One region of the Syntrophomonas erecta subsp. sporosyntropha genome, then DNA from elsewhere that is predicted to be linked to it. Evidence: riboswitches for the same ligand, from Rfam matches in the RefSeq annotation. Region 1 holds a riboswitch; each other region holds the start of a gene.
The links. A riboswitch is a leader RNA that binds a small molecule or an ion and turns the genes downstream of it on or off. The one in region 1 is predicted to bind S-adenosylmethionine.

Region 1 (8,040 bases):
AAGAACACACCATTAGGCGAGCGTTCAGGAATCGACTTGAACTCAATTTTCGCATCTGCCCCGGGTAGCGAGGCCACCGGCCTGGTCAGTTCAAAACGCCCCTTTCCAATCCACTCTTTAAGTATATTAGCTATCCGCCTAGCCCGAGGATAACTGGATTGAGGGGTAGTGATAATCTCTTTACCATTTATATTAACCCGGCCGCTTTTTAACTGCCGGAAATTTACTACTCCCAGATCGATGGGTTTGCTATATGGATAGCCTTCATTATAATCAACTACTGTACAAAGTATATCCTCATCCTTTACTGCAGTATGGTACAGGATCTCCTCATCAAGTATCGGTATAGGTATACCAATTCCTATCGCCATAGTAGCCCCATAACCGATATAACTTAAACCTACCAGCCAGTTTGAATCCATCTGCTTAAGATCACCAATAACTGCCAAGGTCCCGGCTGAGGTTACCGGCACTCCATTTTCTCCCCGGGGTACATTAGGATGATGCTGGGTACCATTCCAGGCTACATAACCAGTTCCTCCCCCCAAAAATATCCGGGTACCTATGCCAATAGTCTTATAGTAGGGATCATTAAGCAACGGGCTAAGCTGCCCAGAGGTAGAATAGCTGATATTTCCCATATGAGGTTTTAATATCCCCATATAGGTATAAATAGGACGATCTCCCAGGTTCACTGCACAATTGTAATTTTGGTAAGCATTACGCGGATTAAAAAGAAAAGCTTCATTCACATCCTGAATAGTAATAATAGTATCTACTTTTTTATTAGGATAACAGTCAGTACCATAGGCAACCGCCTCCAGGCGGATCTCCTTGCCTGCCACCAGATCATGAATAACATGACCACCACCATAGCTAAATCTACCCGGATAAACCTTGTTTTCCGGATCAGTTTCCGGCAGCTGGGCCGCACCAATATAAGCATCAACCGCTGCGATACCGGTGTAAGCTTCGACCCCATTTAACCAGACTTTTTTCATTTTAATGCGCGGTTTAGAGTGGCCAAAATTGATAAAAGCACCTGAAGAACACATAGGACCAAAAGTACCGGTAGTAACAACATCAATTTGCCGGGCCGCCTCACTAAGACCTTTTTCCTCCACAATGTCAATCACTTCTTCTGCCGTTACAACTACTGCCTCTCCCCGGCGAATTTTCTCATTGATTTCCTCATAGCTCTTTTGAACGGCCATTGTTTTCCCCCCCTTTTTTTATTTTAGCAATCCCAGCAGTCTTTGCGCTGTCATAACTGCTGCCCGGGCATCGTCCGAATAGCCATCAGCCCCAATACTATCCGCATAATCCTGGGTAAGAACCGCTCCACCTACCATAACCTGACAATCCAGACCTCTGTTTTTTACCCCTTCAATCACTTCCTGCATCCGGGGCATGGTCGTCGTCATTAAAGCGCTTAAGCCAATGATATCAGCCTTCTCTTTCTGCGCCGCATTTAAAATCTGCTCAGCAGACACATCCTTCCCCAAATCCACCACTTTGAAACCGTAGTTTTCCAGCAATACGGAAACAATATTCTTGCCGATATCATGTATATCCCCTTCTACTGTAGCCATCACTATTACCCCTTGAAATTGAGCCTGTTTCCCGGCCATATGTGGTTTTACCAGGGCAAAAGCCTTTTTCATAGCTTCCGCTGCCCCCATGAGTTGGGGAAGAAAATACTTTTTTTGATCATATAGTTCCCCAGCCTTTTCAATGCCTGGTATCAAGCCCTGGCTAACAACCTCCATAGGATCCATCTGTTGTTTATTAAGGGCTTCATAAACCAGATTCTCTATCCCCTCCCGATTGCCTTCCAATACCGCTTTTTGTAAAAGACCGATAATTGATTCATCCTTAGCTAACCTGGTTTCCGGGCTGGCATCCGGTACTTTCTTAGGTTCAACTTTAACCGTCATGCCTTCTATCAGGTGGGGAATATTACACTCCCGGCAAATGCTATGTCCTCCCCCTGGAGAAACAGGCTGTGCCGACTGGTAATTACGGTAGTATTCAATAAATGCCCCACAGTCACGGTCACGATTAAGCAATACCGCTGCTGCCCTGGTAACATCCATCATTCGTTCATCAAAGGGGTTTAAAATAGGTAAATCTAATCCTGCTGCCCAGGCCATAGCCAGATAAGCTGAGTTAATCACCTCCCGGGCCGGCAGGCCGTGGGAAACATTACTGACCCCCAGCACCGTACCTACTCCCAGTTCGTTTTTAACCATCTGTAAAGCCTGAATAGTCTCCATGACCTGGGCTTGCTCTGCACTGGCAGTCTTAACCAGGCAATCGATATATATATCTTCATCCCTTAATCCATATTCTTTGGCCCGGGCATATATTTTACGAGCAACCGCTAACCGCCCCTTGGCATCGGCAGGTATACCCTGTTCATCCAGGCATAAACCTAGAATTGCCGCCCCATACTTGTGGGCCAGGGGCAAGAGAACTTCTAACTGTTTATCTTCGCCGGTAGTAGAATTAATAAGGGGCCGCCCCACAAACGACTTGAGCCCGGCTTCAATAGCTTCATGGTTGGCAGAATCCAGGGAAATAGGTATATCAATAGCTGCCTGAATATCCAGAACTGCTTTGCTCATAGCCGCCGGTTCATCTATTCCCGGGACCCCCATATTCACATCTAATATGGGTGCTCCACTGTTAGCTTGCTTCTTAGCCTCCTCCATGACCATCTGCATACGGCCTTCTTTTATATCCTGGGCCAGTTTTTTGCGGGCCGTAGGATTGATGCGCTCCCCAATAAAAGCCAGCGGTTCCTTTTCCCCCACCAGAATATAACGGCTGCGAGAAGCTAGCCCGCGTAAAGGATGGTAATCGCGTTTTATTGGCGGCATCCCTTTTAGAACACTGGCCATAGCCTGGATATGCCGGGGAGTGGTTCCACAGCATCCTCCGATGATATTGGCCCCGGCCACCCTGAGCATCAAGGCATACTCAGCCATTTCTTCCGGAGTATCCGGAAAAACCGTTTTACCCTCAATTAAGCTAGGCAGCCCGGCATTCGGCTCCACTGACAAATACTGGCTGGTATGCCTGCTTAAAAGCTCTATGACCGGTAAGAGTTCCCGTGCTCCTCCCGAGCAATTAGCCCCTATGGCCAGAGGTTGTAAGGCCTCCAGGGTAATCAGAGCAGTTATAGGATCAGTCCCCATCATAGTTCGCCCGTCCGCCTCGAAACTCAGGTGAGCCAAAACTGGTAGACGGGTATTAGCCCGGGCCGCAATCAGGGCAATTCTCATCTCTCCAATATCGGTCATCGTTTCTATAGAAATCAGGTCAGCTCCTGCATTTTCACAGGCCTTGACCTGCTCGCTAAAAGCTTGGTAAATTTCATCAAAACCCACCTCACCCATAGGGGCCAGCAATTGTCCAGTAGGCCCTATAGAAGCTGCTACCAGGGTATGGTGGCCTGCAGTGCGACGGGCTATCCTTACTGCTTCCGTATTAATCTCCGTCACCTGCTCCTTAAGTCCATATTCTTTCAATTTAAAAGCATTCGCCCCAAAAGTATTAGTCTGAATTATATTGGCTCCCGCATGAACATACTGGTAATGAATATCTTCAAGTACCGAGGGATTTTCAATGCCAAATAACTCTGGACACTGTCCGGGGCTCATTCCCCTTTCCTGCAGCATAGTTCCCATGGCACCATCTAATATCAAAACCTGTTCTTTTAACATCTTGTATAAGTCCCCGGACAACTCCAGCATCCCCTTTCAGTTATAAATAATTGTTATCTAACCATTCTCATATGTTTAGGTTCTATAAAAACCTGGTTTTACTTTCCAGGCTAAAAAAGCCTTTCATATATTTCTAATATCACTCTACATATTTATGCATTTCCATAAATAAATTAGAAATACAAAATCTCACCGGAAGATATACGTAACCATAAATTAGCATTAAGTATAAAAAACCCCTCTTTGCATGAAAGAGGGGTTTTTTTATATTTAATGCCAGCTCTCCCTCTCATCTGCCAGGATAACCTGCAGGAATTAGCACCATGCCTCTGTGGGCGGTTGCCGGGTTTCATCGGGCCAGTCCCTCCACCTCTCTGGATAAGAGTCTTTATGCCAATTTAATTTATTTATCAGCTACGGGATCTCCTTTTTAGCTATTACAGAATCCTCCTCATCATCTTCTTCCGGAGCCATATCCTCCTCATTTATAATTATTTCATCTTCATAGCCAGTGGAATTATACCTGGCCGGCTTAGCCGAGGAGGCAGGGGTATCCATCCGAATAGCATCTTCAAAATCTTTTTTAACTCCTGAGGTAGCTCTCTTAAACTCCCCCAATGCCTTGCCCATGGATTTGGCGACCTCCGGCAGCTTGCCCGGACCTACCACAATTAGGGCCACCAGCAGGATTAAAATTAACTCCCAGGGACCTATATTCCCAATAAAAGCAAACATCTTTTACCTCCTGGCTGCAAACTGATTTCTGAGTACATTGTACTTGTATTTTCCAAACCGTGCAATTGCTTTCTGAATTACAGATACATAGATCATATCCCTACCATCTATATTTTATCCCATATCAACACCAGATCAGGATAGTCTAAAACATGCTTAAATTCTTACACCGAATTTTCATTCATCTACTTAACCGCTAAATACCGGGTGATTATCTCTTTCATTAGCATTGGAACCAGCCGGTAAACCATGTTCACTATTAAGCTTACTTTTTTGCGGTAAACAAATCCAGAAATGGACCTGCCCCGAGGTATTTAACAACTCCATACTACCTTCATACTTTTCTATCAGCTGCCTTACAATATATAGTCCCAAACCGGAATGATCTCCCGGTTTAGTAGTAAAACCGGGGGTAAACATTTTTTTAATTATATGGGGCGGAATAATACCAGGGTTTAGGACTTCTATAATATAATTGTTATTTTTCCCCTCACTCATTTTCACATTAACTACCCGGTTTTGGTAATCTAATCCCTTTACATAATCAAAAGCATTATTAATCAGATTGCCCAGAATATTATTAAGCTCGTAATCTGGAATCTTTACCCTTTTCATCGGACTGCTAATTTCTACATTAAAGCGTATTCCATTAGCCCTGGCCAATCCCGATTTAATATAAAACAATGCTGATAATCCCGGCACTCCCACTTTAACAAACTGATCTGAATTAAGGGTATCTCCCATAAGCTCCGCCAAATATTTCTGTGCTTCTCCAGATTGCCCTAACTGCAGAAAACCATACAAGGTTTGAAAATGATTAATTAAATCATGATTTTGGGCCCTAAAAGCAGTATGTAATTCGTTAAGGGTTTGCAGGTAACCTAGCTGAGCCAAATAATCACTTTCCCGATTAGTTAATTTAAACAGTTCTTTGATCAAAAGAGCAGTAACTACTACTGCAACTACCAGGGTGATATTAGCACAAAACCCCAGCTGTGATAAGCTCAAAGTTTTCGAAAAATGGGACTGTCTACTAAAAGCTGTGATATTCCAAATACTTTGTAAAACCAAAAAGCAGCCTAAAACGGTTAGTAATCCTAAAATAACCTTATTACGCCGGGGATCAGTTACCATATCCAACACCGGGTAGTCCAGCAGGTACATATGAAACCTAATGGCGATAAAAATACCTACTCCTACCAGGAGGTATTGCGGTAAAGGAACTAGTATCCAGACTAACAAATTGTCAAAAAAACCTGGAGGAGCCTGCTCAAACAAATTTAAGGTCACTGATGCGACCAGAGCCTCACTTAACGCTAGGGGAATAATTCCTAATGCCGCCGTAATTAAAGCCCTGACCATATTAAGATTCCAGGAAACTATAATAATAAAAGCCTGGACTAACAATAATAGTATGAATATTAATTCGAGCTGATTGGATAAACTACGAATGCAAGTGGATAGAATAGCAAAAACACAGGCCGCCAGAAGGAGTTTACGAAAACTAGGCTTTATATTTACCATTAATAGACCTAGCCAGGTGGATAACAAACCAGATAAAAAACCATTATAGGCTAAAACGCCAATGGGCATAGGGTTCACCTGATTCACCTGCTCTCTATTTTCTATTTTTAAGTTTGTTTCTGTTTCACCTAGTTCAAATCACCTGTAAGATAAGCTGTATTTATTAGATCTTATCACTATATTACAACATTTTCCATATAAAGCCAAGTTTATGTCAATCTTCGTCCAATAATATTGTATTATGGTTAATTATGTTCCCCAATAGATATCTATTCCTACTCAATTTAACAAATCATTGACCTCAAATATATTTTTCCCACATTATGATAATAAACAGCCCTGTTATAAAGCCATATTTAATCACCTGTGTTAAAATAAGGTAATATTCATAAACGTAGGTGATAATGGTGCTGGCTTCCCTGAAAACTCTAGTCATAACTGGAATTGATGCTCATCTGGTAAGGGTGGAGGTAGATTTACAAAATGGCTTGCCGGGCTTCGATATCGTCGGCCTGGCGTCGGCTTCAATTCGCGAAGCCCGGGAGAGAGTACGTTCCGCCATTAAAAACTCCGGCTACCAATTTCCCAATCGCAAAATTATAGTCAATCTAGCTCCCGCTGACCTTAAAAAAGAAGGCAGTCATTTTGATCTTCCTATTGCGGTGGGTATTTTACTGGCTTCTGGGCAAATTGTAAATAGGAGTTTAGAGCATTATTATTTAGCAGGAGAGCTTTCTCTGGATGGTACCATCCGCAAAGTCCCTGGTATCCTGCCCATGGCTTTACAGCCCGGGCTTACCCGCACAATCAACTTCATAGTTCCCCATGATAATGGCAACGAAGCCGCCCTGGCAGGTACGGTGAATATTTTCGGGGTGAAAAACTTGCAGCAAATCTGTCACTATCTTGATGGCTATATTGAACTTGCTCCCTGGCCGGAAATAAACTTTGACCAGGCTTTAGATTTACATAATTCACCTGATTTTAGTGAGGTCCGGGGACAGGAGGCTGCTAAAAAAGCCCTGCAAATAGCTGCTGCCGGCATGCATAACGTACTACTCATTGGTCCTCCCGGTGGTGGTAAAACTATGCTGGCCCGGCGTTTGCCAGGAATCCTTCCCCCTATGACCCGGGAAGAAATACTGGAAACTACCAGGATTTACTCCGTGACTGGTCTCCTGGACCCGCTTCATCCGCTAATTGGCAGCAGACCGTTTCGGTCACCGCACAAAAATGCCTCTGCAGCCAGTATTATCGGTGGGGGGAAAATCCCCCGCCCAGGTGAAATAAGTTTAGCTCAAAATGGAGTTTTATTTCTCGATGAATTACCTGAATTTAGTCGGGATGTATTGGAATCCCTGCGGCAGCCGTTAGAAGATAAAGTTGTAACTATTGCCCGTTCCCAGGCTACCTACACCTTTCCGGCCAATTTCAGTCTTATCGCTTCCATGAACCCATGTCCTTGTGGAAATTTTGGATCAGATTTAGAATGCCGCTGCTCACCTTTACAAATTCGCAATTACCTAAACCGCATCAGCGGCCCGCTCTTAGACCGGCTGGATATGCATGTCGAGGTCTCACGGGTCAATTTTGACGAACTTCACCAGCCTCAACCTCAGGAAAACTCGGGCACCATCAGGGATCAGGTAAGCGAGGCCCGGGAAATACAAAAGATTCGCTTTACTGATTATCCCATTAAACTTAATTCACAAATGAATCCGGCCCAGGTAAAACTATTTTGCCGCCTGGACCATGAATCAGAGGACCTTTTAAAAAATGTATTTCAAAGGCTTAAATTAAGCGCCCGTGCCTATGACCGTATTCTAAAAGTAGCCCGTACTATTGCCGACTTAGACCACTCTAACCACATTAAAATCCACCACCTGGCAGAATCGCTCCAGTATCGTGGATTAGATCGCAAGTATTGGGAAAACTAAGTGTAGTTATATCTGGCATGATTGTGGATAATACCAAAGATTTTTTCATTAAGAGTTTTCTTTCCACAACGCATATTTTCTCCCGGGGTAAGGAATCATAAGCATGAAAACGCTTA
Region 2 (8,040 bases), 930 kb from region 1:
AAAGGTGGCCAGTAGTGCTATAGCTACCAGCAAAACAATTCCGTGTTTCATAGGTCTTAACATCTGTTTGCCTCCTTAATTTTAGTTTGCTTAATGATGTGGAATTACCCCTTACTATCTCCCCCTTCGTGGGGAAGGAAAGCTTACGAAAGGGGTTAAATCATGCCCATAGAAAAGTATTCCAACCCTCCTTTGATTTTAATAAACGTAATTAGACCTGATCTTATTAAATTTAACAATAATGGTCGATTTCCCTTTTTTTGTGGGAATCAACCCGATAAATCTTATGGTAGGTATAGCCCGACATAATAATATTACATGATTTTAAGATACTGTGGTTGAGTTCTTCGACTTTTTCTAAGTATTTATTCTTACCAAATCTGGATGTTCCCACCGGTAGGAATAGGGGGATGTTTCCGTTGTTCCCTTTTGGCATGTTTTATTTAGCTATTGTGATAAAATTGGGCCAGGGAAAAATTTGCGCTACTATAAACGGTAGTCAAGATGGTGAACCGGTATTAAATCAAACCATATGAACCGGGAGGATATATGCTGGAGAATATTAGTGCGAGAGATATTCTGGATTTAATAATCCTGATAAACATAGTTTTTGTAGCGGTGGTGGTCCTTTTTGAGCGACGCAACCCAACTGCTACTCTGGTCTGGCTATTACTATTGGTTTTTGTGCCTTTACTAGGTTTTATTTTATATCTATTGTTAGGGCAGGATCTACGGAAAAAGAAGCTGTTTTATTTAAAAAAGGAAGAAGAAAAGCATATTGACCATTTAATCAGCCAGCAGGATCGGGAATTACATAGTAACCAACTAGTTTTTAAAGATCCACATATAGGCAGTTACCGGGATATAATCCACCTGCACTTAAAAAGTGATCAAGCTCTGTTTACTCAGGACAATCAGGTGGAGATTTTTACCGAAGGAGAACAGCTTTTCCAAGCGATGCTGGAAAGTATCAGCCAGGCGAGCCATTATATACACATGGAATACTACATCATACGTGATGATTCCCTGGGTCGAGCTATAGTTGATTTATTAAGTCACAAGGCTCGGGAAGGTGTTGAAGTAAAATTGCTTTATGATGGAATGGGGTGTATACGACTACCACAAGGCTTTTTCCGTCTGTTACAGGAGGCGGGTGGTGAAGTAGCCAGTTTTTTCCCTCCCTTTGTTCCTTATATTAATGTTCGTATTGATTATCGTAACCATCGTAAAATTTGCCTGGTTGATGGACAAGAGGGATATGTGGGAGGATTTAATGTTGGGAATGAATATAGAGGTTTATCAAAAAAATTTGGACGGTGGAGGGATACTCACCTGCGTATACGAGGAAGTGCCCTGGATGGTCTACAAAAGCGTTTTTTAATGGACTGGAGGTTTGCTAGTCACCAGAAAGATTTTAAGGTGATGGATAAAAAATACTTCCCCCCGCGACCAGCAATGGGTGAAAGCGGCCTGCAAATTGTATCCAGCGGGCCGGATGCTCCCTGGAGTTCTATACGCAACGGATATCTAAAAATGATCGGGCGGGCCCAAAAAAACATTTATATACAGACCCCCTATTTTGTCCCTGATGAAAGTGTACTGGAAGCACTAAAAGTGGCAGCACTATCTGGAGTAGATGTACGCATTATGATTCCCCGCAAAAAAGATCACCCCTTTGTACACTGGGCGGCCCTGTCGTATATAGGAGAACTTTTAGAAGCTGGGGCACGCTGCTACTACTATGAAGATGGATTTCTGCATAGCAAGGTAGTTACTACGGATGGCTTTTTTAGCAGTGTCGGTACCGCCAATCTAGATGTACGCAGTTTTCGGCTTAATTTTGAAATTAATGCTTTTATATATGATGCCCGGGTTACCCAATACCTGGAAAAGCACTTTAACAGGGATCTAAGTAATTGTACTGAAATTACCATGGAACAGTACTGCCAGCGCCCAACCAGGGTTAAAGCCAAAGAAGCTTTTTCCCGTTTACTTTCACCGCTACTATAAGATTGATTGCCCTAGCCAAAATTGTCAATTAACCGTTTGTAGTTTCCGGTGGAAGTTTATAGATTAGGAAGAGCAATATTTTATAAATAATGTATTATAGCTAATCAAACAGGCTTTCTTATGGCTAGTAATAATGATGTTATGATAATGTTAAGTAGAAGCAGCCCAAAGAGCAACCGGGATAGCATGTCAGCTGAGCAAACTACCAAGTACCAAGCTACCACTCCTCCATAGCTAAGGTCATCCTTTGATAGGGGTGGACTATGTTTCATAAAAGTATTTGGTACTCTTTATAAGTCTTGCCCTTCCCGAGAACTGGCAAGAAAAGTCAACGGGAACATTGGCACAAGTCCAATCACACCGTGTGCAGGACTGAAAGGGAAAGTGTAGTCGTACCCCTGGCTGCCCAAGGATGTTTGCTGGTGCAATTGCCTTCCCCCAATAAGGTCCGCTTATTATGAATGTAATGTGAATAATGAACTTATTAAGATTTATGCAGGGAGTTATGATATGCAGGTACATATTCTGGCCAGTGGTAGTACTGGCAATGCCGTTTACTTTCAATTCGGAAAGGCCCGTATCCTAGTTGATGCCGGCATCAGTGCCCGCCGGATTGAAAAAGGATTAGCGGAAATAGGAGTAAGAGGCAGGGATCTGGATGCCGTCTTGATCACCCACGAACACCAGGATCATATCCAGGGATTAGATGTATTTATACGGCGCTACCAGATTCCCGTTTACGCCCGGGAGCGAACCTGGGCAGGAATAAAGTGTAGTGAAAAATTTCCCCGGAAATGTTGCCAATATATAACGGCTGGTTTCGATCTGGGACCTATAAAGGTAGAGCCTTTTTCCATTTCTCATGATGCTGCTGATCCAGTAGGCTATGCTTTTTACTATGGGCAAAGAAAATGGGTTATGGCTACTGATCTGGGCATGATAACTCCAGGGGTAGAAAAGGCTATGGCCGGTGCTGATCTATTAGTGTTGGAATCTAATCATGATGTAGATATGCTGGTTAAAGGACCCTACCCCCTGTTTTTAAAACAGCGCATCCGCAGTAGCAAAGGGCATCTTTCCAACCTGGATGCAGGCCAGGTTTTAGCTCGATTACCGCGGCAGCGACCCATGCAGGTCTTTTTAGCCCACTTAAGCCAGAAAAACAATAATCCCCGCCTAGCCTACCAGACAGTCAGTGCGGTTTTGCAGCAATCCGGATGCCTGCTAGGAGATGAAATACAATTAAACTATACCCACCCGGATCATACCGCTAGTTACATCGCCCGCTAGATTGATCCATGCAAAATAGGGACAGGGGGACAGGTTTACTGTCCCCCTGTCCCCCCGGGCTTTTCCGGAACATTTAGGTTCGCCTTACCGTATACCCCCATCAGGCTAATTATGCCGCTGCCGAGGTACCCCTCCCAGATAACTTACCAGCGGAGTCAGGCTGACTATCCAGATCAGCAGCCAAGTGATCGCGGCGGTAGCTGCAAACAAAGCCAGCATACCAGGTACTCCCTGCCATATATTAGCCCATCCCGGCACCCAGGTCAGCTCCATCAGCACCGTCAGTACCAAGGGATGCAACAGGAATATAAAAAAAGACTGTTCAGCCAGCCAGGCAATCCAGTACCTGCTCTTCCGTAAAATCGGTTCCAGGTGGATAGCCAGCAGCAACAGAAAAGGGTAACTGCACAAGCTGTAAATAAATACTCCCGGGCGCAGGGAGGAAAAATATGCTTCACCCTGGTATCCTTCTACAAGAAGAATAATAAGGCTAGCTAGGTATATAAAGGTCACTGTTTTACTACGGGAGCTAAGCATTGAATTAAGTTTTTCCCGGTAACCTGCTAACCACATGCCAATGACAAAATAAAAGAGCCATTCCGGAAACAGAGCTGAATAATACCACTGGAGGGAAGGAAGAGTTATCCCCCCAGTGTCATTGGCATAGATTAGAATAATAGCTACACAGCTTACCATAAATGAACAGAGAAGCAGTTTTAACGGGTAGCGCTTTAACCAGTGGCTCAGCAAAGGGTATAATAAATAAAGCTGAAAAACAATGATGAGAAAATACAGGTGAAAAAAAGCAGTCCCATGCAGCAGATGGCTGCCTAGTCCGGATAGCCACAGGAGCAGATTACCCCCTGAATTATGCTGGTACAACTCTATCAGAAGGGCATAAATTACGGTCCATACAATATAGGGAATTAGCACCCTGCCAAAGCGGCGCCGGTAAAAATTCTTAACTGTTAGTGGATGCCTTTGTTCCCCATAAACCAGCAAGAAGCCGGACATAATCACAAAAAGGGGGACCGCATTTCGGGACGCCTGGTTAAGAATAAATGCTACCGGATTTAACAAGGCATAGCCGGCAGTGATATGGATAGCCATTACGGCTAGGGCAGCCAGGGCTCGCAGCATGTCATAGGCAAAAATACGTTTACTCATCACTTAATTTTCCTTTCCGCAAACAGTTTAATTGTAGCATAATAGTAATTACCTATGATTTTTTTGATAGGAAATTCTCGCTGTTATCAGTGACAGGATTAGATTTTTCCGTTATACTTGTCGCTAATGGGAACCACCCAGATGTGGCAATAAATTGAAACCGTCAGGTTAGAATTACGGAGAGATAAAGCAGGTAAGGCGGGTTCGGGTTTTATCCGGAAAAATTAATAATAAAACTGAACTTATCAAGAGAGGTTGAGGGACGGGCCCGATGACACCCGGCAACAGCTGGCTTTAAGCCAGAAATGTGCCAAATCCTGCAGGATAATCCTGAGAGATAAGAAGGGTTGATTTTTAGACCACTTCTTATTCGGAAGTGGTTTTTTAAACCGGGTAAGGAGGTTGAAGTATGAACAAGAAAATGGAATTAGAAACGATGGTCGTTCAGGAAGGATATAAACCAGAACCGGGACAGCCCCGGATACTACCGGTATATCAGAGTACCACTTATTTTTACGATCAAACTGATAAGGTAGCGGGACTGTTTGATCTGACTGAAACCGGTCATATGTATACCCGTATCAGTAATCCTACCCTAGAGCAAGTAGAAGCTAAAATTGCTGCTCTGGAGGGAGGAGTTGGGGCAGTAGCCACTTCTGCCGGGCAGGCAGCCGTTGCTCTGGCACTGCTTAATATTTGTCAGGCCGGGCAGCATATTGTGGCTGCTAGTACCCTTTATGGTGGTACCCATACCTTACTGGATTCTACATTTAGAAAAATGGGAATTGACACTACTTTTGTTAATCCTGACGCTGCAGAGGAGGAAATTGAGGCTGTTTTCCGGCCACAAACCCGGGTCCTCTATGCTGAAACTATTGGTAATCCAGGTATGAATGTTTTGGATTTCGAGAAATTCAGCCGGGTAGCCCGCCGCCAGGGGGTTCCTCTGATTGTAGATAATACTTTCCCTAGCCCCTACCTGTGCCGGCCATTTGAACATGGGGCCAATATTGTGGTTCATTCGGCTACTAAATATTTGGACGGTCATGCCACCAGTTTGGGAGGGTTTATTGTAGATGGAGGAAATTTCCCCTGGGACAACGGTAAATTTCCGGAATTGACCGAACCTGATCCTAGTTACCATGGAATTTGCTATGTAGACACTTTTGGGGGAAAAGCCTATATAACTAAAGCTCGAGTACAATTATTGCGTGATCTGGGGACCTGTATGAGTCCATTTAATGCCTTTTTGATAAACCTGGGTATGGAGACTTTGGCTCTGCGAATGGAACGGCACAGCTATAATGCTTTAAAACTGGCTAGTTACCTAAAAGACCATCCCCAGGTGGCATGGGTGAATTATCCTGGGCTAGAGAATCATCCTGATTACCATTTTAGTTGCCGGTACCTGCCCCGGGGGGCCAGTGGAATTCTTACCTTTGGTTTAAAAGGGGGATTAGAAGCGGGTAAACGCTTTATAGATAGTGTTAAGCTGGCTGCTTTGGTAGTTCATGTAGGGGATATTCGTACCTCGGTTTTACATCCTGCCAGCACTACCCATAGTCAACTTGACCCCCAGGCCCAAGCCGAGTCCGGGGTGACACCAGATATGATACGGGTTTCAATAGGAATAGAAAATATTAATGATATTATTGCTGATTTCGAGCAGGCTATTTTCCAAGCTACATCATACTAAAGAGGTGATATTGGTAAATGCCCATTATAATACCTGAGAACCTTCCTGCAACTGATACTCTTATTAAAGAAAATATTTTTGTTATGAATGAATGCCGGGCAGTACATCAGGATATCCGGCCTCTAAGGATTGGTATTGTTAACTTAATGCCTAATAAAAGTACTACTGAGACCCAGTTACTGCGCCAGCTTTCTAACTTTCCTATTCAGATGGAAATTGAACTCATTACTACGGCCAGTTACACTTCCCGTCATACCCCGGAGGATCACCTGAAGAACTTTTACCGGACCTTTGAGGAGGTGCGTCATACTAGGTTTGACGGTATGATCATTACCGGGGCACCGGTGGAAAAACTCCGCTTCGGTGATGTGGCCTACTGGGATGAATTAGAGGATATTATGAATTACACTGTAGATCATGTAACCTCGACCCTGCATATATGCTGGGCGGCTCAGGCAGCTCTTTATTACCATTATGGGATTCATAATTATTTATTAGATAAAAAACGATTTGGGGTGTATAAGCATCATGTTACTAACCCACGGTGTGAGTTAGTGCGCGGATTTGATGACGAATTCTGGGTACCCCATTCCCGGCATTCGGAAAACCGGCGTGAGGATATTGAGAAAGTTAAGGATTTGCAGATACTGGCTGAGTCAGATGAGGCCGGGGTATATCTGGTAGCTAGTCGTGATGGCCGCCATATATTTGTCAGCGGACATTCCGAATATGAATGTGATACCTTGTGGCAGGAGTATAAACGGGATCTAGAAAAAGGGGAGTCTATTCAGGTTCCCTGCAACTATTTCCCTGAGGATGATCCTGCCCGGCAACCGCTGGTTCGCTGGCGCAGCCATGCCAATTTATTATACTCTAACTGGTTGAATTATTATGTTTACCAGATGACTCCTTATAATCTTAATGATTAAACTAACTGCTAATAAAAGGGAAACCGGGGAACAGTTCTTCTGTTCTCCGGTTTCCCTTTAAGTTTAGACTTTGGCAACGGGGGAGTAGTCTACCCCAAAAGTATCTACGCTTACCTTTTTCATTTTTTGATCTTCCCGGGGCCGATCCCGAAAATCGGTGGGGGTTTTTACTATATCATCTACTATATCCATACCTTCAGTTACCTGGCCAAAAGCAGCGTAGTTGCCGTCCAGATGAGGGGCATAATCCAGCATTATAAAGAACTGGGAGCCGGCTGAATCTGGGTGAGCAGATCGGGCCATAGACAATACGCCGCGGGCATGTTGGAGTGAATTGGGAAATCCGTTACTGGTAAATTCACCTTTAATCTGGTAGCCAGGTCCACCGGTACCTATTCCTTTAGGGCATCCGCCCTGAATCACAAAGCCAGGAATGACCCGGTGAAATATTAAGCCATCGTAGAATCCTTGCCCTGCCAGGGCGATAAAATTGGCTACGGTATTAGGGGCAATATCCGGGTACAATTCTGCTTTGATCACCCCGCCATTTTCCATTTCAATAGTCACCAGGGGATTTTTATTCATACAACCATCCTTTCATCTATTTTATAGAAGCTGCTAACTGGTTATTTATAATCTTAGGGAGGATACTTTTAGCCGACCAGCCGATTAAAATACGGTAATAGATCTGCTCCGTCAGAGGCGAGTCCGAATTAGTACCTACCTTAATAAGGTGTTAATGGCTTTATTATACCAGTTTAGATAGTTTTTTATTTGAATAGGTTCTATTGTATGTGGATTAGGTATCTAAAAAAGCCATCCGTAGTAACTACCTTGCTATGCAGAAATCCATCTTCATAGTAGTAGCAGCGTGTGGGGGATAGGGGTTAATAAAACTGCCCGGGTATTTAGATTAGCTTGGTCTTGCCATAAGTGCTTGCTTATAAA
Region 3 (8,040 bases), 890 kb from region 1:
TGGGGGCAGGATTTTCAGCTATATTTATGATCTTTAAAGATGGTGGAAAATTCGAAGCTTTTCCGATTACCACCACCATTTGTTTGGCGGTAGCTTTCTATCTGCTGTTTTCAACCCACTTTCAGAAATTATCCACTCAGGGAGGGATCTGGAAGTCGGTGGCCAATCTGGGTATACTCCCATGTATAGTAGTAGCTATTATTGTTGCACCATTGCTGGGGGAATGTGCCTGGCCGCAGATTGAGTGGAGCATTACTAAACCGGCATTTGGAGTTTTATGGACCGAGTGGGTTCCCTGGGGAGCCTTAGGTTGGCCTTCCGCCAAAGAGTTTATTATGGCTATCCCAACTATTCTGGCTACCTATATAGTTCTGTTTGGTGACGTAGTTCAGAGCCAGGCTTTGGTTAAAGATGCTGAGATTGCCAGGGATGATGAGCATGTCGAATATAACCCGAATCGCGCCCATTTAATATTTGGTATCAGAAACTGCATCATGGGTGTATTTGGCCCTGATATTTCCATGTGTGGTCCCTTGTGGGCCGCTATGCAGGTGGTAGTTTGTGAGCGCTATAAGAAAGGGCGCGACAGTATGGATTCCCTGCTGGGCGGGGCCGCCTCCTTCCGTTGGGGAACCTTTACAGGCTACTGGCTGATGCCTATTGTAACCATTACCAAACCAATTCTTCCGGTAGCACTGTCATTAACCATGATTGTGCAGGGATTTGTTAGTGTACGTATCGGTGCCATGGAAGCAAGAAGCTTTAAGGATTTAGGTATTGCCGGTGTCATAGGCGGTGCCTTACTGGCCCAGGGGGCAGCCTACGCCTTTGCAGTAGGTATCCTGGCCTGTTTGCTAACCTATGGTGGCAACTTCTTTAAAGGTGATCCTGATGCCGGTCGTTTATGGGCTGAGGAAATAGAATCGCAATTAAGTGCGGAAGAAAAACGCTTAAAGGAAGAACTAGCCACAACCGAAGCTTAAATAGTCATTATATTGTTGCACCTCCTTTCGGAAAAGGTGAGGATCAATCCTCACCTTTTCTCTTTATAAATACGGCTATAGCCACAATTATTGAAAATAACGGGCCAGAAACTGCTTATTATACCATAAAGATTAATATTTATTAAAAGCTCCCCTTGATTTTTTTATTCTTTTGCCGTAAATTCAAATAGGACGTTGGCCATTGCAATATTTCACCAAAAGACAGAGCAAGGAGAGATAATATGGTTATTGCTGGACTTGTAGGTATTCTCATTTTAGTATTGGTGCTTCCCTTTGCCGTCAAGAAGGTCGAAGAAAACCTGGAAGCCTTCCTATTTATCATGGGTGTGGCTGCCAGCTCGATTTCCGGCCTCATGAGCAAGGAGTTGGCCTTAAAAGCCCTGGAAGAACCAATTATGATTGCATCAGCGGTTTTTATCGCCGGAGCACTATTCTATTTGCTGCACGATAAGTTCCAGAAGTTTATGAACAAGGTATATGAGAAGATACCGGTGCCGATAGTGGTATTCCTGGTAGTGGCCATATTAGGGCTGCTGTCCAGTGTTATTACGGCTATTATCGCATCTATTGTGCTAGTAGAAGTAATTTATTTGTTGCCGTTGGAGCGCAAACATAAGATCAATGTATGTATTATAGCCTGTTTTTCCATAGGTTTGGGTGCCGCCCTAACACCTATTGGTGAACCACTGGCTACCATTGCCATATCCAAGCTAAATCAGGATTTCTTCTACCTGGTACGTTTATTGGGCAAATTTATTATTCCCACCGTTGTAGCCTTTGGAGTGCTGGGAGGATTATATGCGGCCCGTGCTTTAAAAGATAATAAACAAGCAGGTGAAAATGAAATTGCTGCTGCTACTGTTGAAGTAGAAGAAGAGGAAGTTGAACAGGAAAACTGGAAGGGTATTATTATCCGTGCTTTGAAGGTATACTTGTTTGTTATGGCTCTGGTATTCCTGGGTGAAGGTTTTCAGCCCCTTATTGATAAATATGTACTATCTTTAAATTATAAGCTGTTGTACTGGGTAAACATGGTATCAGCTGTGCTGGATAATGCTACCCTGACTGCGGCTGAAATTAGTAATCAGATGAGTACCATGCAGATTGAAGCCATACTGATGGGACTGCTGATTAGCGGCGGAATGTTAATACCGGGAAATATCCCCAATATTATATCTGCTTCTAAGCTGAAGATAAGCAGTACCGAGTGGGCGAAGCTCGGATTACCCCTGGGCCTGATTGTAATGGGATTATTCTACGTAATCCTCTTTGTTTAATATGGTTTGACTAAAGTAATCTGGTCAAGCTAATGCCGGGACTTAAAGTAATACTGGATTGATGGTATTAGCAGCTACCTGTTTAAAGCCTCATGGGTAAATATATGGTAAGATTCGAAGGCCAACTGTCATAGCATTAAACATGCTTGTTAATCTTGTACAATATGTAATGAAAAACCCCTGCCCTATGGTTTAGCTATAGGACAGGGGTTTTGCTTTGTTATATAATTAAGATTTTAGAAAGACGGGACGCAGGAATCCGGATAGTTATCTTCTAAAAACTTTTTGACTTCAGGTGACTGCAAAGCTTTGATAAGTTTTTGTACACTTTCTTTATTTTCATCGCCAGCCCTTACGACTAGGACATTAGCAAAGGGTGAATCTTTAGGCTCCATAAAAATAGAATCTTTAACCGGATTTAGATTAGCTTCCAGTGCGTAGTTGCTGTTAATAACACATAGGTCAAGATCTTCCAGGGCCCGGGCCAGCATGGGAGCATCCATCATTTTGATATCGAGGTTTTGGGGATTTTCAACTATATCGCGATCAGTTGCCAGTACCCCTACACCTTGTTTAAGTTTAATTAAACCAGCGCTTTCCAGTACTAAGAGGGCCCGGCCACCATTAGTGGCATCATTGGGGATACCTACTGTAAAACCGTCGGCTGTTTTGCCGATATCATCTATTTGTTTAGAATATACCCCCATAGGTTCATTGTGAACTTTAACTACCCATTTAAGATCAGCGTTATTTTTAGCATTGTAATCATCCAGGTAAGGTATGTGCTGGAAGAAGTTGGCATCAATTTGCTTATCCTTTAAAGCCGGGTTTAATAAAGCATAATCGGTAAATTCCTTTATCTCCAGATTAACACCTTGTTCCGCTAATAATGGTTTTACTACTTCCAAGATTTCGGCATGTGGCTTAGCAGTAGCACCTACTACAATTTTATCTGCTTGGGCAGATGGTTGGCTGTCCTTATCATTGCCAACGGCGCAACCAACTAGGGATGATATCGATAGCAATAATACCAGGGTTAAAACTAAAAACCTTTTCATTGCCTGTTTACCTCCTTATTTTAGCTGTTTTAGCTGCCAGGCTATCACCCAGCACCTGAATGGCCTGTACCATAATTATGAGTACTATTACGGTTATCCAGAGAATACCGGTTTCATAGCGTTGATAACCAAAATAATAGGCGAGAGTTCCTAATCCACCTCCTCCCACTATACCAGCCATGGCCGAGTAACTAATTAAATTGATGGTGGTTATAGCCACGCCCAGAATAAGGGACGGTTTGGCCTCCGGTAGTAAGACTTTGGTAATGATTTGCCACGAGTTAGCCCCCATAGAAAGGGCAGCTTCAATAAGTCCCCAATCAATTTCTTTTAATGAAGTTTCCACCATCCGCGCCACAAAAGGTATGGCTGCCAGAGTTAATGGAACCATGGAGGCAACCGTACCTATAAAACCGCCTACAATTAATTGGGTCAAAGGAATAACCAGGATCAAAAATATAATAAAGGGTATAGAACGAAAGGTATTGACCAGAAACCCTAATATTTTGTTTACCGGCATATTTTCTAGAATATGGCCTTTTTCGGTGGTAACCAGAATAACCCCTAAAGGAAGACCAAAAACATAGCTTAAAGCAGTAGAAATAGCTACCATATATATAGTCTCCCAGGTAGCAATTAAAACCCGCTCGGTAACCCAACTATAGTCCTGGTTTACTGCTCCTAGTAATACCGATAAGTCAATCGCCGATAATAGCTCAATCATTTTTCAACACCTCAATCTCCAGACCTTTACTACGCAGATAATCCATGGCTTGAGCCAGGATGGCAGCATCACCAATAAGTTCTAAAATCAGGTTGCCAAAAGGAGTATCCTTAACCCGATCAATGTTACCAAATAGAATATTAGAAGTGATGTCAAATTTGCGCAGCATTGATGATATAATAGGTTCGCCGGCTGATGGTCCGATAAAGGATACCCGCACCACACAGCTATGCTGGTGATCCAAATCGGTCTGAAAGTTAGCTAGATCTTCGGGGAGTTCATTTTTCATTACCGCGCTAATAAAGCTGCGCGAAGTTGAAGTGCCCGGATTAGAAAACATAGTCAGGACATCTCCCACTTCCACAATACGAGAATTATCAATAACGGCAACCCGGTCACATACCTGCTTAATTACATTCATATCATGGGTAATTAAAAGTATGGTAATATCAAGCTGCCGGTTAATATCTTTGAGCAGCTTTAAAATAGATCGGGTTGTTTGCGGGTCTAAAGCCGAAGTCGCTTCATCGGATAACAGAATTTGCGGGTCATTAGCCAGAGCCCTGGCAATACCTACTCTTTGTTTCTGCCCGCCACTAAGCTGGTCGGGAAACACTTTAGCCTTATCTGCAAGCCCGACCAGTTCCAATAATGATTCCACCTTTTTCCGTGCCTCCTGAGACGGTTTGCGCGCGATTTCCAGTGGAAATAGAACATTATCGAAAACTGTTCGTGAGGATAAAAGGTTAAAGTGTTGGAATATCATACCGATCTTCTGACGGGCAAAACGTAATTCGTGTTTGCTCAGGCTGGTAATATTTTGTCCGCCTACTAAAATCGATCCACTGGTGGGCTTTTCCAGCATATTAATACAGCGTATTAATGTACTTTTGCCGGCTCCGCTTAATCCGATGATACCGAATATTTCGCCTTTATTGATAGAAAGGCTGACATCGTCCAGGGCTAGAACCTCCTGGGTAGGTGTCCGGTATACTTTGGTGAGATTTTTAATTTCAATCAAGGGTTAAGCCTCCCAATTTGCAAAAAATAATGCCCCCTGGGCTAACCCAAAGAGGCAAGATACACCTATATCTTGCTCTTATCTGCCAGACAATGCAATCTGCAGGAATTAGCACCATACCAGATTTGGCTGGTTGCCGGGCGTCATTGGGCCAGTCCCTCAGCCACTCTCGATAAGAGAATGAATGGATTCGGTTATTGCAACACTACACATATATTAGCATTCAGCAGGTTTTGCCGTCAATAGACGAGCATGACAGTAAAACTTAACGTTTTATAGGGTCATTTTGTAATATGATTTTAGTTACCTTATTACCCCTTACCTGGAAAATTATACTGCGATTATTGTCACTACCGTAAACAGCATCAAAGTCATCGGGATGGCCACGAGAATAAACATAAGCATAATTTTGTCCATATAAAGCGATAACATCCTCAAAAGCATCTCCCACTTTGCTGCCGTGGGAGGTGGGAATATCCGGGGTTTGAATATGGACGCGATGTAAGATGTTTTCATGTTTAGTAAAGGTAAACAAACAATCTAAATCATTGGAGGAAAAAATAGTACTCATACCCAGGGTCTTTCCCTCGGGGTATAAAGCAGTAACTTCATCCCAATGACTTTGACCTACGTTAACAATACCCTGGCTGGTAGCCAGGCGGAAATCATCGTCAGTTAGCATCACGAGCTGCTGTGGATAGACTGTAACCAGTTTATCCTGGCTAAATACTGCTATTAAGCCGATCAGTGCTGCTACAATAACAATAATGGCGACTAACCGGTATTCTTTAAATATTGATCCCATAGATGTTATCCCCCCATAAATTCCATACCTAATCATTATATACTGCTAAAGGTTTAAAGAAAACGTTACTTAATTCGCATCCGGTAATCTTATGGAATGGTAATTTTTTCCGTTGTCACTGCTTGGTCATAGGCTTTCGATCCTATTTAATACCATGAGTATATCGTTACCATGGTATTTGACAGGTTTCAAGGCAAAACTAACCGGATGGCTACAAGCTTGATTAGAGTTATTTTTTATATGATATTATATTATGGAACTAGAGCAAAGAGGCGATTTATAATGAGTAACCAACTGGACCCGGCCATACTATGGGATGGTAAGAGATATCATAGCTTAAGTTATCACTTGCGTAAGAAGTTCGGAGGAAAAGTCTTTAAAATTCCCCTGGATGCAGGTTTTACTTGTCCGAACCGGGACGGAACCCTGGGAACAGGAGGATGTCTATTCTGCAGTCCCAAGGGATCAGGTGATTTTGCCGGCAGTCGTAATCTCACCATCCCGCAGCAGTTTGAAAAGATCAAGACCATGATGCACCGGAAGTGGCGGGAAGGATCTTATATAGCTTATTTTCAGGCCTTTTCCAACACTTATGCAGATGTTACCCATCTGAACGAATTATACAGCCAGGCAGTTAAACAGCCTGGTGTTGTAGGACTAGCCATTGCTACCCGGCCGGACTGTTTGCCGGAAGAGGTACTAGACCTGCTGTCTATACTTAATGAACGTACTTACCTATGGGTGGAATTAGGCTTACAAACTATCCATCCCCGGACAGCCCATAATCTTAATCTCGGTTATGATTATGAGCAGTTTTACCAGGCGTTGACTAAGTTACGCCGCCTAAATATTGAAACTGTAGCCCATATTATCCTGGGGCTGCCTGGCGAAAACCGAGCGGATATGTTGGCTACCGGTGAGGTAGTAGCTAATCTTGACCTGCAGGGCATTAAAATACACCTGCTTCACCTTATGAAGGGCACCGGGTTAGTTAAATTATATGAGCAGAATAAGCTGCGTTTTTTAGAAAAAGATGAATATATAAACCTGGTAGTTGATATTATGGAAAAGTTGCCTAAAGATATGATTATTCACCGGCTTACTGGAGATAGCCCCCGGGAACTATTAATAGGACCCGAATGGAGTTTGCACAAATGGGAAGTGTTAAATGCTATCGATCATGAAATGGCTAAAAGAAACACCTGGCAAGGGAAATATCAGTAGTCTTATAAAACCTAATTCATTTCTTGACAAGCGTTTAGCCTGTATACTATAATAAATCTTGCTGAGAGCAAACTAAATAAAACAAGCGGCAGTGGCGGAATTGGCAGACGCGCTAGATTCAGGTTCTAGTGGGGGCAACTTCGTGGAGGTTCAAGTCCTCTCTGCCGCACCATAGTAAAAGAAGGAGTTCATTAAGAACTCCTTAATTTTTTTACTAATTATTTTTGCTTTACTTGTTGCCTGGGGGGATTTTTTCTTTGGGGTTGTAGGCCAAGCTTAACAAGGGGATTTTCTGCTAAGCACTGCCATTCATATCGGTTTTACCCTCCGTGTTAGCTGCGGTATTAGCTTATTTCTATTCCCAGTTCATCCCTTTTATCATTCCAATAGGTTCTATTTATTATATATTCATCAGTATTAGATCTTCTAATCCTGGTATCTAAGAAATCATAAGTCCGGCCATCGTACTCAAAGCTATCGGGATCTATAATATATAGATCCCGGTTATCCAATCTTACCCAGCGGTTGTTTATCCGCAGTTCTACCTGGGAAGGTGGCCAGGTGAGCTCAACCCCCTTACGAATAAATACCAGATCACTAACCGCGATACTATCAATATTATCAGTCCGAATTACAATTAGTTCATCGTCACGATCATAGTAAATACCTTTGATAACTTCTTTGCGGTTATTGTATTCGCATTTAAAGGTGTAGTTGTTGATATTATAATTAGTATCATCTATCCTTATCCGATCCCGGGAAAAAACTTCGATATCATCTAAATCATACCGGGTGTTGCCGCGGTAAATCGTTACCTGGGATACCCGGTAACGTCGGCCGTTAATTTCTACATGGCTGGCAAAATTTGATTCCCGCTCGTTGCAGTCCAGGATAATTTCATCTCCCCGAAAACGTATTTCTTTCAAC

Region 2: it holds a riboswitch for S-adenosylmethionine, as region 1 does, so the genes downstream of both, ACZ5Q0_RS05175 (O-acetylhomoserine aminocarboxypropyltransferase/cysteine synthase family protein) here and ACZ5Q0_RS09720 (homocysteine S-methyltransferase family protein) in region 1, are expected to answer to the same signal.
Region 3: it holds a riboswitch for S-adenosylmethionine, as region 1 does, so the genes downstream of both, ACZ5Q0_RS00760 (methionine ABC transporter ATP-binding protein) here and ACZ5Q0_RS09720 (homocysteine S-methyltransferase family protein) in region 1, are expected to answer to the same signal.

The regions. Positions count from the first base shown of each region.
Region 1 covers NZ_AP042459.1:2,003,593-2,011,632, reverse strand. The annotation lists gene ACZ5Q0_RS09725 (homocysteine biosynthesis protein) at 1-1,214, opposite strand, end outside; gene ACZ5Q0_RS09720 (homocysteine S-methyltransferase family protein) at 1,233-3,728, opposite strand; SAM riboswitch class I at 4,015-4,113, opposite strand; gene ACZ5Q0_RS09715 (Sec-independent protein translocase subunit TatA/TatB) at 4,143-4,463, opposite strand; gene ACZ5Q0_RS09710 (sensor histidine kinase) at 4,653-6,074, opposite strand; gene ACZ5Q0_RS09705 (YifB family Mg chelatase-like AAA ATPase) at 6,392-7,924, shown strand.
Region 2 covers NZ_AP042459.1:1,078,164-1,086,203, reverse strand. The annotation lists gene ACZ5Q0_RS05195 (TAXI family TRAP transporter solute-binding subunit) at 1-63, opposite strand, end outside; gene cls (cardiolipin synthase) at 550-2,010, shown strand; gene ACZ5Q0_RS05185 (MBL fold metallo-hydrolase) at 2,479-3,300, shown strand; gene ACZ5Q0_RS05180 (acyltransferase) at 3,406-4,467, opposite strand; SAM riboswitch class I at 4,707-4,811, shown strand; gene ACZ5Q0_RS05175 (O-acetylhomoserine aminocarboxypropyltransferase/cysteine synthase family protein) at 4,877-6,163, shown strand; gene metA (homoserine O-acetyltransferase MetA) at 6,181-7,092, shown strand; gene ACZ5Q0_RS05165 (peptidylprolyl isomerase) at 7,156-7,677, opposite strand.
Region 3 covers NZ_AP042459.1:154,315-162,354, reverse strand. The annotation lists gene ACZ5Q0_RS00780 (hypothetical protein) at 1-983, shown strand, start outside; gene ACZ5Q0_RS00775 (DUF1646 family protein) at 1,226-2,281, shown strand; gene ACZ5Q0_RS00770 (MetQ/NlpA family ABC transporter substrate-binding protein) at 2,518-3,339, opposite strand; gene ACZ5Q0_RS00765 (methionine ABC transporter permease) at 3,347-4,063, opposite strand; gene ACZ5Q0_RS00760 (methionine ABC transporter ATP-binding protein) at 4,056-5,084, opposite strand; SAM riboswitch class I at 5,160-5,263, opposite strand; gene ACZ5Q0_RS00755 (hypothetical protein) at 5,350-5,889, opposite strand; gene mnmL (tRNA modification radical SAM protein MnmL/YtqA) at 6,172-7,113, shown strand; tRNA gene ACZ5Q0_RS00745 (tRNA-Leu) at 7,199-7,285, shown strand; gene ACZ5Q0_RS00740 (S-layer homology domain-containing protein) at 7,458-8,040, opposite strand, start outside.